3 regions of the Herbiconiux liangxiaofengii genome follow, and region 1 is predicted to be linked to each of the others. Evidence: predicted binding sites of a transcription regulator. Region 1 holds the regulator's gene; each other region holds the start of a gene.
The links. The regulator HspR, encoded in region 1, represses chaperone genes until heat shock. The targets are predictions, from matches to a motif close to AAGTTGAGTCNNNNNGACTCAACTT.
Positions count from the first base shown of each region.

Region 1 (4,908 bases):
AGCTCGATCCGCTGCGCCTGCTGCTCGGCGTGTTCGCGGCCGTCGTGCTCGCGTCGCCCGTGGTGCACCCCTGGTACGGCCTGTGGCTGCTCACCCTGCTCGCGCTGAACGGTGCCGAGAAGCTCTGGAGCATCCGCACCGTGGTCTACTCCACCGTGTTCTTCATGCTGATCGGGCTGGCCGAGCCGCTCGACCTCATCCCGCGGCTCGAGACGGACACGCGCATCCCGGTGATCGTGATCGGCGTGGCCCTGATCGGTGCCGCCGCGGTGCTGGTGGGCAGCGAGATGCTGGTGCGCCGCCGGCGCGCGGTGCTCGGCTTCCGCATCGCCGAACCGGCCTGATCCGCCGAACAGAACCGGCCTGACCCGCTCGGGCGCGGCCGTGCCGGCCCGCACTCAACGCTTGGTGGAGACCATCACCGTGAACTTGGCGTTGCGGTCGACCTGACGCGTAACTCCCACGGCCCGCTGCAACGCGGCACGGTAGGCGAGGTGCGAGTTGAACACCGTCCAGAGCTCGCCACCCGGCGCCAACACCCGGCCCGCGGCCTGGAACAACTTCAGCGCGATGCCGGCGTGCACGGTCGAACCCTGGTGGAACGGGGGGTTCAGCAGCACCAGTTCGGCACTTCCGTCGTCGAACCCGGCGAGCGCGTCGTCCTGCACCACCTCCACGTTCCGGATGCCGTTGACCTCCATGGTCTGCCGCGCCGATTCCACGGCCGCGGCCGACTGGTCGGTGGCGATCACCCGCAGGTCGGGGCGCGCCCGGGCGAGGTACGCGCTCAGCACGCCCGTTCCACAGCCGAGGTCGACGGCGGTGCGGGCATCCGGTTTCATGGCGTCGAGGCTGCCGAGCAGGAATCGCGTGCCGATGTCGATCTTCGTGCCCGCGAACGCTCCCCCGGTGGCGCAGACCTCGAGGCCCGGCTCGGGCTCGGCGTGGAACTCCCTGCGCACCGGCGCCGGCGTCACGCCCTCCCGAGGCATCGTCGCCACCAGCACACGCGACTTCTGCCTCGCGAGGGTGGCGGTGACGCGGTCGAACGACTCGGCGAGCACGTCGTTCATGCCGGGGGTCATGTGCTTCACCCGGCCGCCGGCGAACACCACCACCTCGGGGTCGGCGTAGGCGGCGATGGCCCGGGTGACGTCGTCGAGCTCGGCGAGCGAGCGGGGCAGCTGGAGCAGCACGACCCGCGCACCCTCGAGCAGTTCGCGGCCCAACGGCAGGTTGACGAAGCGGCCGGTGAGGTCGATGTCGGATGCGCGCCGGGCATTCTCGGCCAGGGCGAGCTCGCCGGCCCGCGAATCCTGGTGCACCCGGATGCCGTGCAGATCGAGCACGGCTGCGGCGCCCAGGGTGAGGGCCCCGTAGCCGTCGCCGATCACCACGACGCGGCCGCGGCCGGCGGCATCGGGCCCGTCGAGCCCGCGCACCGCCTCGAGTGCGCCGAGTGCCTCGTCGAGGATGAGGCGATCGCTGGCGTCGGCTGCGAACAGGTTGTCGGCCTCGACGTCGGGGTAGCGGCGGAGGGCGTCGAACGAGAACTCAGGCACCCCCCAACGTTACGCGCTGCGCCCCACCCTCACAGTCGCGGTGCATCCGACGGCGGCGCCGGAGGCCCGGCCGGGCCGGACTCCGTCGGCAGCCGGTTCGCGAACGCGACCGTGAACAGCGAGCAGGTCGCCGTGCCGACGAGCAACGCCAGTGCAGCCACGATCACCACGGCTGTGACGGCGACCGTCTCCGCGTACTCCCCGGTCCACAGCACGAGGGCCGAGAAGAGCCCGATCACGATCGCCACCCACCCGGCGAGCAACGCCAGCACCGTCACCGCGACACTCGACAGGGCAAGCGACCACGACACGATGCTCCGGGCCCGCTGCATCCCTCGACGCCGCAGCACCGCGACGCCCGCGAACCACGCTCCCGCCAGCACGAGCACCGAGACCGCCACCAGGAGCCATCCGCCCAGGGTCTGCTGCGACGGGGTCTGCTGCGACGGGGCCCACCCGCCGAGCAGGTACCAGGCGAACGCCACCACCAGCGCGGCCAGGCCGATGCCCTGCACCAGCCCCGCCAGGGCGCCGGCTCCCGCCTGCGCGCGGCTCACCGACCGTGCCGGCCCGGATGATCTCGTCATCCCTCCACCCTCCGGCCATCCGGCCCGGGGGTCAATGAGTAATCGTCAGCGGTCGCCGGCGGGGCCGAGTTCGGGGCGCCAGACCACGAGCTCCGTGCGGCGCTGCGTGCGCGTGCCGTGCTTGAGCGAGATGACCTCGCCCGCCACCCCGGCGGCGAACACGCGGCGGCCGGGCCGGTTGAGCAGCTCGTCGGCGAGGGCGCCCTCGAGCTCGCGCACGCGGTCGGTGAGGGCGGCCACCTGGTTCTCGAGCTGCAGGATGCGCGCGATGCCCTCGAGGGAGACCCCCTCCGACGACAGCCGGGCCACCTCGCGCAGCTGCACCACGTCGCGCATCGAGTAGCGCCGCGACTTGCCCGCCGTGCGGGTGGGGCTCACGAGCCCGATGCGGTCGTACTGGCGAAGCGTCTGCGGGTGCATGCCCGCGAGCTCGGCCGCGACCGCGATGGCGAACAGCGGCGAGTTCTCGTCGACCTCGTCCATCCTGTTCCCCTCTCACTGGTCACGTACGAATTAGCCCCCGTGACTCGTCCCGAATCGGTGCGACACGCCGTGTCGCGGCCCGATTCGGGACGAGTCGCGGGGGTGGGGGATCTACTCGCGAGCCTTCTCGAGCAGTTCCAGTCGCGGGTTCTCGGGCGGTTCGACCGCGCGGAACGCCTCGAGCGCCTCGCGCTGAGCGGGCGACAGGTGCGAGGGCACCGCCACCTGAACCACGGCGAGCAGGTCGCCCGTGCCCTTCGAGGTCTCCACCCCGCGGCCCTTCACCCGCAGCACCCGGCCCGACGGAGTTCCCGCCGCGACCTTGAGCTTCACGGGTGAGCCGCCGAGCGTCGGCACCTCGATGGTGGCCCCGAGCGTCGCCTCGACGAACGTGACCGGCACGTTCACCCTGAGGTTCAGCCCGTCGCGCTCGAACACCGGATGCTTGCGCACCGACACCGTGAGAACGATGTCGCCGGGTTCGCCGCCGTCGGGCGAGGGCTCGCCCTTGCCGCGCAGCTTGATCTTCTGCTGATCGGCCACGCCCGCCGGGATCTTCACCGTGATCGGCTTGCCATCCGCTGTCTGCAGCTTGATGGTGTCGCCTTTCACGGCGGTGACGAAGTCGATGGTGGTGCGGGCGGTGACGTCGCGGCCCCGGGTGGGACCGTACGCACCGCCGAAGCCGGCCCGGCCGCCGCCGCGCCCGAACATGCCACCGAGGATGTCGTCGAAGCCGCCCGGCGCCTGCTGGTAGCTGTAGCTCTGCCCGCGGGCACCGCCACCGCCACCGCCGCCGAACATGCCACCGAAGACGTCTTCGAAGCCGCCGGCCTGGCCCCCGCCGCCCGCCGTGAAGCGGGCGCCGGAACCCATGGCGCGGATCTGGTCGTACTCCTTGCGCTGCTCGGCGTCGGAGAGCACCGAGTAGGCCTCGCTGATCTCCTTGAACCGGGCCTCGGCCGCCGCATCACCCTGGTTCGAATCGGGGTGGTACTGCCGCGCGAGCTTGCGATAGGCCTTCTTCAGGTCGGCGTCGGAGATCTCCTTCGAGACCCCGAGCGTCTTGTAGAAATCCTTGTCGAACCAGTCCTGGCTAGCCATTCGGCACCGCCACCACGACCTTGGCGGCGCGCAGCAGCGTGGAGCCGAGGTAGTACCCCGACTCGACCACGTCGGCGATCGTGGCAACGGTGACGTCGTCGGTGGGCTGCTGGAAGATCGCCTCGTGGATCTGAGGGTCGAACTCCTCGCCGGCGGCGGCGAAGGGCTTCAGCCCCACGCGCTCCACGCTGGTGCGCAGCTTGGTGGCGATGGCCGTGAACGGGCCACCCTCCTCCAGGTCGCCGTGCTTGGCCGCACGGTCGAGGTCGTCGAGCACCGGGATGAGATGCTTCACCACGTCGCCGACGGCGCGCTCCTTCTCCACCTCGCGGTTGGCCTCGGTGCGCTTGCGGTAGTTGGCGTACTCCGCCGTCACGCGCTGCAGGTCGGCGAGCCGCTCGGCAGCGAGCTCGTCGGACGAGCTCTGCCCCGAGAGGAACGAGAGATCCGCGTCGGAGAGCGAGGTCTCGATGTCCGGTCCCTCAGCCTGGATGAACGTGGGGTCGGGGGCGCCGCCCTCGGCGGCCGCCCCCTCCTCCGCAGGCTGACGAACCTCGGCGTCGGCCGACTCGGGGTCGGACGGGTGACCGTTGTGGTTGTCGTCAGTCATGGATTACTTGCCCTTCGGCTCGTCTTCGTCTTCGACGACCTCGGCGTCGACCACGTCGTCGTCGTTGTTCGACGTCGACTCGGTCGGCTCCCCCTGCTCGCCGGCAGGCGCCGAGGCGTCGGCCTGTGCAGAAGCATAGATGGCCTGGCCGAGCTTCTGCTGGCTCTCGTTGAGCTTGTCGAACGCCGTCTTCACGGCGGCGTCGTCCTCTCCCGCGAGAGCGGTCTTCAGCGCGTCGACGTCGGCCTGCACCTCGGTCTTGACGTCCTCCGGCAGCTTGTCGGCGTTGTCCTTGATGAGCTTGTCGGTCGAGTACGCGAGCGTCTCGGCCTGGTTGCGCACCTCGGCGGCCTCGCGGCGCGCCTTGTCTTCGGCGGCGTGCTCCTCGGCCTCACGCACCATGCGCTCGATGTCCTCCTTGGGCAGCGACGAACCGCCCGTGATGGTCATCGACTGCTCCTTGCCGGTGCCCTTGTCCTTCGCCGAGACGTGCACGATGCCGTTCGCGTCGATGTCGAAGGTGACCTCCACCTGCGGGATGCCGCGGGGGGCCGGAGCGATT
Region 1 is NZ_JBHFHD010000015.1:144,667-149,574, reverse strand. Features, by position in the region: gene mptB (polyprenol phosphomannose-dependent alpha 1,6 mannosyltransferase MptB) at 1-344, shown strand, start outside; gene ACEXOR_RS16110 (class I SAM-dependent methyltransferase) at 399-1,562, opposite strand; gene ACEXOR_RS16105 (hypothetical protein) at 1,592-2,149, opposite strand; gene ACEXOR_RS16100 (heat shock protein transcriptional repressor HspR) at 2,195-2,632, opposite strand; gene ACEXOR_RS16095 (DnaJ C-terminal domain-containing protein) at 2,744-3,736, opposite strand; gene ACEXOR_RS16090 (nucleotide exchange factor GrpE) at 3,729-4,346, opposite strand; gene dnaK (molecular chaperone DnaK) at 4,350-4,908, opposite strand, start outside.

Region 2 (4,908 bases), on a different contig from region 1:
CGACGAGGGCCAGACGGTGTCGATGAACTCCGGATGCGGGTAGAGGGCGACGTCGATGTCGTCCCACACGCCGCGGTACGCCGTGAGCGCCTTGCCGCTGCCGAGCTCCCGGGTGGCCGGGGAGTGGATCTCGTCGGCCGGGCAGCCCACGATCACCACGGAGCCGGCCAGCTGCTCGCGCACGGCGGCGAGGGCGAGGGCCGCGCCGATGACGCCGCCGGCCTGCGGACCGTGGCCGCAGGAGTGCACGGGGTCGACCTCGCCCGCGACGTCTTTCGAGGCGGGGGCGTCGTACACGGCGATCACGCCGACGCGGGCGCCGGGTCTTCCGCCCGTGAGTTCGGCGCGGAAGGCGGTGGGCATCTCGGCGATGCCCTCCACCACGTCGTACCCGGCGTCGCGGAGCCGGGCCACGAGGTGGGCGGCGCACTCGGTCTCGTGGTGGGCGAGCTCGGGATGCTCGTTGACGAAGTCGACGGTGGCGTCGATCTGCGGCACGAGCTCGGACAGGGCCTGCTGGAAGTCGATGTCGACCGAACCGTCAGTCATACTGAACCCCTCATCCGTACCCAGGTCATGTGCGCCGTTATTCTCACCATGTAGATGCGAATGTCATCATATGACGCGACCCTACGAATTATTCACGACGGGGCGAGATGTAACAAGGCCTTAACACAGGCGCGGGAACACGGCATCACAGATGCAGGTCTGCGCGGCCGGCACGACGATCGACCCCGCTGAGAGTCGGGGTCGTGACGCCGATGGGAGCTCAGGAGCGTCAGGGATCGATCACGTCGATGCGCAGACCCTGGAGATCCTTCACATTGCGGGTGGCGAGCGTCGCGCGGCGGCCCCCTTCACCGTGCAGCTCGACGAGGTCGTGCAGCGCCCTCAGCGACCCGTGCTGTCGGGGAGCAACGCCATGCACTCCAGCACCGCCGGAGGGAATCCGCCGGGCTGTCCCCAGTCGGGGAACTGCAGTCCGGTGGCGGAGGACACCGTCGACGTGGTTCCGCCGACGGAGCGGAGGACGCCGTCGAAGGTCTCGGTCGTGGGATCGGTGGTCGTGGCCCAGGCGACCACGTACCCTCCCGCGGTCGAGGTCGACGGGATGGTTCCCGCGAGCAGCCACACGGCGTGCTCCGGGTCGGGAGTCGCCAGCAGGGCGTCGACGGCGTTCGCGCCGCCGGGCAGCGGATTGCTGATGGTGGCGTTCACCGCGGCCATGACCGCAGCCGACGCGGGCTGGCACTCCGGGGTGTCGGGGCCGGCACCGTCGAGGGAGTAAGAACCGGATGAGCCGGCCGAGGTCGGCCGGGGGCCGGGTGAAGACGTCGCCGGCGCGGAAGGTGCCGCCGCTTCCCCGTCGGGCCCTGCCGCAGCCACGCATCCGGCGAGCGCGGTCAGCAGACATCCGGCCACGAGGGCAGACCCGGCGGCGGCGAGGTGACGACCTGTCATGACCACACCTTAGCGGCCAGGGCGACACCTGTAGAAGGTTTGTCGGGTGGGCGGGCCCCGGTGCCCCACCAGCCGGCTCGCGGCAGGATGGAGTCATGACGCACCCGAGCCCCGCCGAGACCCCGCACGACCCCTACGCCTCGAAGCCCTGGCTCCCTTCGTACGCCGCCGACGTGCCGGCCGAGATCGAGACGCCGAGCCAGACCCTCCCCGAGATGATCGAGCAGAGCGTCCGCGACTTCGGCCGCAAGCCCGCCCTGGAGTTCTTCGGCGCCCAGACCACCTATCGCGAGCTCGGCGAAGAGATCGACCGTGCCGCCGAGGGCTTGCGCCGACTCGGCGTGACGAAGGGCGACCGCGTCGCGATCGTGCTGCCCAACTGCCCCCAGCACGTGGTGGCGTTCTACGCCGCCCTGCGGCTAGGCGCCATCGTGATCGAGCACAACCCCCTCTACACGGCCCGTGAGCTTCGCCACCAGTTCGAAGACCACGGCGCCCGCGTGGCCATCGTGTGGGACAAGACCTTCGACACCCTCGCCGGCTTCCCCGACGACCTCACGCTCGAGCACATCGTGAGCGTCGACATCACCGAGGCCCTCCCGCTCGCGAAGCGCCTGGCCCTCCGGCTGCCGGTGAAGAAGGCGCGCACCTCGCGGGCCCAGCTCACCGAGAAGCCCCGGGCCGCGCATCCGCTCACCTGGCAGAAGCTGCTCGATCACCGCCGCATCTCGCGCAAGGTGCCGCGCCCCGCCCTCGGCGACACCGCCCTGCTGCAGTACACCAGCGGCACCACCGGCACGCCGAAGGGTGCCATCCTCTCGCACGCCAACCTGATGGCCAACGCGCTCCAGGGCGTGGCCTGGGTGCCGGGGCTCCGCCGGGGCGAGGAGACGTTCTACGGCGTGCTGCCGCTCTTCCACGCCTACGGCATGACGCTCTGCCTCACCTTCGCCATGAAGATCGGCGCCAAGCTCGTGCTGTTCCCCAAGTTCGACCTGGGCCTGGTGACGGATGCGGCCCGCACCAGCCCACCCACCTTCCTGCCCGCCGTGCCCCCCATCTACGACCAGCTGGCCCGCGCCGCCTCGCGCGGCACGATCGATCTCTCCACCGTGCGGTTCGCCATCTCGGGCGCCATGAGCCTGCCGGTCGCCACCGTGAGCCGCTGGGAGGAGGCCACCGGCGGCCTGCTCGTGGAGGGCTACGGCATGACCGAGGCCTCCCCCATCGCGCTCGGCAACCCGATCGGGCCGAGCCGCCGACCCGGCACCGTGGGCGTGCCGTTCCCGAGCACCGAGATCCGCGTCGTCGACCCGGCCGACCCGAGCGTCGACCGGCCGTTCGGCGAGCCCGGCGAGCTGCTCATCCGCGGCCCGCAGGTGTTCCAGGGCTACTGGGGCCGGCCCGGCGACACGGCGGCCACGCTGCTGCCGGGCGGGTGGCTGCGCAGCGGCGACATCGCCACCGTGTCGCCCGACGGCTTCGTCACCATCGTCGACCGGCTGAAGGAGCTCATCATCACCGGCGGCTTCAACGTGTCGCCTACCGAGGTCGAAGACGCGCTGCAGTCGCATCCGGATGTCGCAGCCGCCGCCGTGGTCGCCCTCCCCCGCGCGAGCGGCGGTGAAGACGTGGCCGCCGCCGTGGTGCTGCGCGAGGGCGCCTCGCTCGACGCCGAGGGCCTGCGTGACTTCTGCCGCACGCGCCTCGCCGCCTACAAGGTGCCCAAGCGCATCGTGGCCGTCGACGACCTGCCGCGCTCGCTCATCGGCAAGGTGCTCCGCCGCGAGGTGCGCGAGAAGTTGCTGGCCGCGTCCGCCTGACCGCTCGCGCCCTTCCCCTCGCAACTCGACGGGGTGGGAATAACCACGCCCCCTCGGCGTTGAACTTGAGCGTAAGGCACTCAAGTTTCAAACCAGGAGGTTTCGTGCCCGAGAACTTCACTCCCTCAGACGGTTCCACCGAGGGCGGCAGCAGCTCGTTCGACGAGTTTCTCGCACGCTACCTCGAGGGCGAGCGCTCCGCGCGCGCCGGCCGTTCCATCGATCTCAGCAAGCTGATCAGCCGCCGCACCCAGGAGCTCCTCTCCGAGGCCGGCAGCTACGCCGTCGAGCACGGCCACCGCGAACTCGACGCACTGCACATCCTGCGCACCATCGCACCGCAGCAGCCCGCCGCCGACGCCATCCGCAACGTCGGAGCCGACCCGGGCGCCATCGCCCGCGCCGCCGAGCTCCGTCTCCCCGCCGCGAGCAGCGATCGCGTCACCGCGCCCGCACTCACCCAGTCGGCCCAGCGCGCCCTCTTCCACGCCTACCAGGTGGCCCGCGCATCCGGCTCGACCTACATCGACCCCGAGCACCTGTTCTTCGCCCTCGTGATCAACCAGGACTCCCCCGCCGGCCAGGTGCTCGCCCAGGCGGGCGTCACCCCCGACGCCCTGCAGGACGGCATGCGCCAGAACCTCGGCGGCAGCCAGGCGACGGATGCGCAGCCGACGGCCGGCGACCCCGGCCAGGCGAGCGAGTCCGACACCCCGACCCTCGACAAGTTCGGCACCGACCTCACCGAGCTCGCCCGCAACGGCGAGCTCGACCCGGTGATCGGCCGGCTCGACGAGATCGAGCAGACCATCGAGATCCTTTCGCGCCGCACCAAGAACAACCCCGTGCTGATCGGTGAGGCCGGCGTGGGCAAGACGGCGATCGTCGACGGCATCGCGCAGGCGATCGTCGACGGCGGCGTGCCCGAGCAGCTGCGCGACAAGCGCGTGGTGGCCCTGGACCTGCCGGCGATGCTGGCGGGCACCAAGTTCCGCGGCGACTTCGAGGAGCGCCTCACCACGCTGATGGACGAGATCTCGGCCCACAAGAACGAGATCATCGTGTTCATCGACGAGATCCACACCGTGGTCGGTGCGGGCGGCTCGGGCGAGGGCGGAATGGATGCCGGAAACATCCTGAAGCCCCGGCTCGCGCGCGGCGACCTGCACCTGCTGGGCGCCACCACGCTCAAGGAGTACCGCGGCATCGAGAAGGACCCGGCGCTGGAGCGCCGCTTCTCTCCGGTGACCGTGGGCGAGCCCTCGATCTCCGACTCGGTGCTCATCCTGCAGGGCCTCCGCCCCGCCTATGAGGAGCACCACGGTGTCTCGTACACCGACGCCGCGCTCTCTGCGGCCGTCGAGCTCTCGGCCCGCTACGTGAGCGACCGCTTCCTGCCCGACAAGGCCATCGACCTGATCGACCAGGCCGGGGCGCGGCTGCGCCTGTCGCTCGGCAGCATCCCCACCGTGGTCGACACGGCGTCGCTGCTCACCGACCTCGCGTCGCTCGAGGCCGCGAAGAACTCCGCCGTCTCGGCCGAGCACTACGAGGAGGCGTCGCGCATCCGCGACGAGATCGAGGACATCCAGCGCCAGCTCGCGGATGCCACCTCGGTCAACCG
Region 2 is NZ_JBHFHD010000014.1:92,529-97,436, reverse strand. Features, by position in the region: gene ACEXOR_RS14925 (M20/M25/M40 family metallo-hydrolase) at 1-549, opposite strand, end outside; gene ACEXOR_RS14920 (hypothetical protein) at 892-1,461, opposite strand; gene ACEXOR_RS14915 (long-chain-fatty-acid--CoA ligase) at 1,557-3,284, shown strand; gene ACEXOR_RS14910 (ATP-dependent Clp protease ATP-binding subunit) at 3,389-4,908, shown strand, end outside.
Region 2: the regulator HspR is predicted to act here: its motif matches at 3,347-3,371, upstream of ACEXOR_RS14910 (ATP-dependent Clp protease ATP-binding subunit).

Region 3 (4,908 bases), on a different contig from region 1:
GAACACGAGTCCGAACGCCGCCATACTCACCGTGCCGGCCGTGGCCCGGCGCCCGGCCGGGAACACCACCGGCAGCACGATCGCCACCACGAAGGCTGCCACGAGCGCCAGCACGGTGCCGAAGACGAGGCCGTAGCCGTGCAGGTCGGTCGCGGCCGGCGCGAAACGGCTGCTCAGCGCCATCCACGCCGAGAACACGAACACCACTCCCGCGGCCGCGGCGACGACACCGGCCAGCACCCGCCGCACCAGGGCGAGGGATGTCGACCTCGAGCGAGGCCCGGGCGTGGTCATGCAGTCACTCTAGGCGGCGGGTCGTCGACGGTCTACGCCCCCGCCTCGGGGGAAAGGGTTGACGGGGCACTTGTTTTTTGCAAGTATCGGGGCGTCCGGATGCGGACGATCCGCGTCGAGAAGGAGTCACGATGACCCAGATGTTCGTCAACCTGCCGGTGACCGACCTGGAGCGCGCCAAGGCGTTCTACACGGCGATCGGCTTCACCGTGAATCCACTCTTCTCCGACCACAACGCCGCCTGCATCGTGGTGGAACCCGAGCACAGCTACTTCATGATCCTCGTGCGCGACTACTTCCAGACCTTCACCGAACTCCCCATCGGCGACCCAGCGGTGAACCCGTCGGTGTCGACCGCACTGTTCGTCGACAGCCGGGCCGACGTGGATGCGCGGGTGGAGGCCGGTCTCGCGGCCGGCGGTTCCCAGGGCCAGCCCGCATCCGACTACGGCTTCATGTACCAGCGGCAGCTCGCCGACCCCGACGGCAACCTGCTCGAGTTCGGCTGGATGGATCCGGTGGCCGCCGAGAAGGGGCCGGAGGCCTTCGCGGATCAGCAGGCCTGAGGGCCATGGCCGCACGCGACTACGGACAGTACTCGGGCATCACCCGGGCGATGGAGCTCGTCGGCGAGCGGTGGGCGCTGCTGATCGTGCGCGACCTGCTGGTGGGGCCGCGGCGCTACGGCGAGCTCGCCGCGGGGCTCCCCCGCATTCCGAGCAACATCCTGGCCGCGCGCCTGAAGGAGCTGCAGGCGGCCGGCGTCATCCGGCGGGCGCCGCGCTCGCGGGTGATCGTGTACGAGCTCACACCGTACGGTCGGGAGCTCGAACCGGTGGTGCTCGCGCTGGGCGCCTGGGGGTTCCGGGCGCTCGGCGAACCACGGGAAGACCAGGTGATCACGCCCGACTCGTTCACGATGGACTTGCGGGCCGCCTTCCGCCGCGACGTGGCGCTCGCGCTGCCGGCCACCGCTTATGGGGCGCGGTCGGGAGAGACCGAGCTGCTCATCCGCGTCGATGGATCGCGCCTCGACGTGTCGCGCGGGTTCGGCGCGGTCGACCTCGCGTTCGCCGTCGACGGCGCGGCGGGGCTCCGCCGTCTGCTCTCGGGAGAGCGGGAGGCCGAACGAGCGATCAAGGCCGGTGAGGTCGAGGTGCTGAACGGGCAGGAGACGCTTCTGGGGCGATTCTCGACCACGTTCAATCTGGCCGCCTGAGTGCGGTGGGCACCGCGACATCCGCGATTTCCAGCTGATTTTGAGGCTTTCCGACTTAGCACTCTACCGACGAGAGTGCTAAATTATCGGTAGTTGAGCGACACCCGCTCAGATCTTCGAATCGGAAGGAGATTGATTCATTATGGCGATGTCTTTTGATCCTTTCAGCGAGCTGGACCGACTGGCTTCCGGCCTGCTGCAGTCGCGACCCGGGCCCCGGGTGATGCCCGTGGATCTGTACCGCGACCGCGATCGGTACGTGCTGAACGCCGACCTCCCGGGCATCGACCCGGGGTCTGTCGACGTCGATGTCGACGGCCAGCTGCTCACCATCCGGGCTCAGCGTACGGCGGGATCGGCCGACGGGGGCAAGTGGCTGGTGCAGGAGCGGCCCGCCGGCAGTTACCTGCGCCAGTTCAGCATCGGTGAGGGCGTCGACACGGCGGGCATCTCGGCCTCGTACGACAACGGCGTGCTCAGCGTGATCATCCCGGTGAGCGAGAAGGCCAAGCCCCGCAAGATCCAGGTGCAGAGCCAGTCCGCAGCGGCCGACGAGCAGAAGACCCTCACCAGCTGACGGCTCGGTGGGGCGCTTCGGCAGCGAAGCGACCCGACCACCGATCGACTCGCAATCACCGCGGCCCGGGCGTCGACGAGCACTCGTCGCCCGGGCCGTCGCCGTGTGCGGAAGCCGACTGCCGATGATCGCTACAGTGGTGCCGTGACAGAGAAGAACCAGGCCATATCGGCTCGGACGTGCGCCATCCTGAGCGTTGCGATCGCCGCCTTCAGCATCTGGGCGGTCGCCTCGACGGCACGCGACGGCGGGGGCTGGACGTTCTCGGTGCTCGCCTGCTTCGTGCCGCTCCTGTTCGCGGCCCAGGGCATCCGGATGAGCCGGGAACCCGGAGCACCGTGGGCCGGGTTCAGCCTGATCGTCTCCATTCTCGGCGCGGGCCTGGGGCTTGTCTCCTTCGGCTCGTTCCTGTGGTTGCTCGTGCACTCGAACGCGGCCTGACCGAGTCCGATCCGGGCTCGCGCCGGTCGCGGTCGGGGGCCTACCGTTGTGGCATGGCCCACTCTCGCACCTCCGTTCCCGCCCGCCGGGGACTCCCCTCGTGACCGGGCCGAGCGGCTATCCGCCTGAGCCGTGGTACCTCGGCGGGTCGCTGCTGGTGTCGGTGTTCGCCGTGCCCGCCGACGACCTGCCCCGGGGTCTCGTGCTGCCGCAGGGGCGTCGAGCGCTCCGCCTGGGGTCGCGCGTGATCGTGGGCGTCGCGGCCGTGCAGTACGTACCGGGCGGAGCGTTGGAGTACGACGAGCTGCTCGTGGCCGTGCCCAGCCTCGGGCGCGGTGGCCTGCGGGTCACCATTCCGCAGATCTGGGTGGACAGCCCCGTGTCGCTGCGGGGCGGGCGCGAGCTGTGGGGCATCCCGAAGCAGCTGGCACGCTTCATCCGGCGCACCACGCCGAACGGACGCACCCTCGTGCGCGTCACGGGCGACCCCGCCGACGGCGGCAGCACGGATGGCGGCATCGCCGCGGTGCAGGCCAGGCGCGGCCGGCCGCTTCTGCCCGGCCTCCGTCAGGTCGTCCTGCCCATCCTGCAGCAGCTCGACCGCCGGGTGACGCTCTCGCACAACCTGGTGATCGGGCGCATCTCGGGCCTGCGCGCGACCTGGCGCTTCGACCGCGACGGCGCTCTCGGCTGGCTGCACGGGCGCCGTCCGGTGCTGAGCGTCGAGCTGCACGACGCCGCCGTGGTGTTCGGTATGGACGTGACCCGGTCGGCGACGGCGACCGCCGCGGAAGGCGCCCCCGCCACTCCAGCGACCCCCACCGGGCCCGCCACCCCCAGAGAGACGAGACTCCCATGAGCGCACGACCCGTCGCCGTCGTCACGGGCGGCGCCCGCGGCATCGGCCACCGCATCGCCGCCGACCTCGTCGATCACGGCTACCGCGTGGTGATCGGCGATCTCGACGAGACGGCCACCCGCGCCGCAGCCGCGGAGCTCGGCCCGCACGCCTCGGGTGTGCGCCTCGACATCACCGACCGGGTTCTCGTCGCATCCGTCGTCGAGGAGGTCGAGTCGACGGTGGGCCCGATCTCCGTCTGGGTGAACAACGCCGGCATCATGCCCACCGGCCGCTTCACCGAGCAGAACGTCTCGTTGTCGCGCACCGTGATCGACATCGATTACAGCGCGCTCGTCGAGGTCACCGCGGCGGTGCTGCCCCGAATGCTGGAACGCCGGGCCGGCACCATCCTGAATCTCGGCAGCGCCACCGGCATCAAGCCGCTCGCCGGGCTTGCCGTGTACTCCGGTGCGAAGGCGGCGGTGATCGGTTTCAGCGATGCGCTGCGCCGCGAGCTGCGCGGAACCGGCGTGACCGTGCGGGTGGTGCTGCCCAATCTCGTATCGTCGCCGATGGGTGCGGGCATCACGCCGCCACGGCTCTTCCCCGCGGTGACGCCCGAGCAGGTGAGCCGTGCCGTGCTGCGGGCGATCGACTCCGGTCCGTTCGCCGTCACGGTTCCCCGGGTGCTCGGCCCCGTGCTGCGGGTGTCGCGTCTCCTGCCCACCCCGGTTCAGGACTGGCTCGACGATCGCATCGGCACCGACCGCATCGGGCTCGGCGGCGACCCGGCGGCGCGGGCCGCCTACGAGAACGACCTCGAGCAGAAGCTGGGCTGACGCCGCCCGGGCGTGCCCCGGTGCATGGGGACCTCTCCCCCTCGTTCCGATCGACGGATGTCGGTAGGGTCGGCAGAACCCGGCCGACCGATGCCGGCCGAGAACGAGGTGCCGATGAGCGGGATGCCGCGATTCCCCGACCGTGCTGCCCCGGCCACGCGCCCGCCCGGCGCCTGGCCGTTCTGGCTGGCGTTCGCCCTGATGCTGCTTCCGGGCATCCTGGTGCTCGGTGCGCTCGGCCTCACGAAGGACACCGCCGCGGGTGCGCTCGAGTTGCAGCGCGACGCCCTCGGCCGCAGCGAGGTGCTGACCGGTGAACTCGTCGACGTCGACACCACCTCGGGCATGCCGAAGACGAGCAGCGTCTACGAGGTCGAGATCCCGGATGCCGCGGCCAAGGGCCTCGACGCCACGCTCACGTTCGGGGGCGGCGAGCACTGGGGTTTCCCGCCCTCGAAGGAGTACCCGGCCGAACTGTCGTTCCTGGTCGTCTACGACGACCCGCCGTACTCGCCGGTGCACGGACCGGTCGGCCGGGTGGAACCCGTGACCGAGCAGTCGGCCGCTTCGGCGGAGAGCGGGTTCGTGACCGCGCAGATCGGCTGGGTGGCCGGAATCGTGGTGTTCTGGGTGCTCGCGGTGGGGCTGCCCGCGCTCGCGATTCGCCGAAGCGTGCGCCGCCGTCGGGCGAAGCGGG
Region 3 is NZ_JBHFHD010000010.1:259,756-264,663, reverse strand. Features, by position in the region: gene ACEXOR_RS11860 (hypothetical protein) at 1-294, opposite strand, end outside; gene ACEXOR_RS11855 (VOC family protein) at 426-860, shown strand; gene ACEXOR_RS11850 (winged helix-turn-helix transcriptional regulator) at 866-1,513, shown strand; gene ACEXOR_RS11845 (Hsp20/alpha crystallin family protein) at 1,656-2,090, shown strand; gene ACEXOR_RS11840 (hypothetical protein) at 2,235-2,531, shown strand; gene ACEXOR_RS11835 (acetoacetate decarboxylase family protein) at 2,632-3,390, shown strand; gene ACEXOR_RS11830 (SDR family NAD(P)-dependent oxidoreductase) at 3,387-4,211, shown strand; gene ACEXOR_RS11825 (hypothetical protein) at 4,326-4,908, shown strand, end outside.
Region 3: the regulator HspR is predicted to act here: its motif matches at 1,604-1,628, upstream of ACEXOR_RS11845 (Hsp20/alpha crystallin family protein).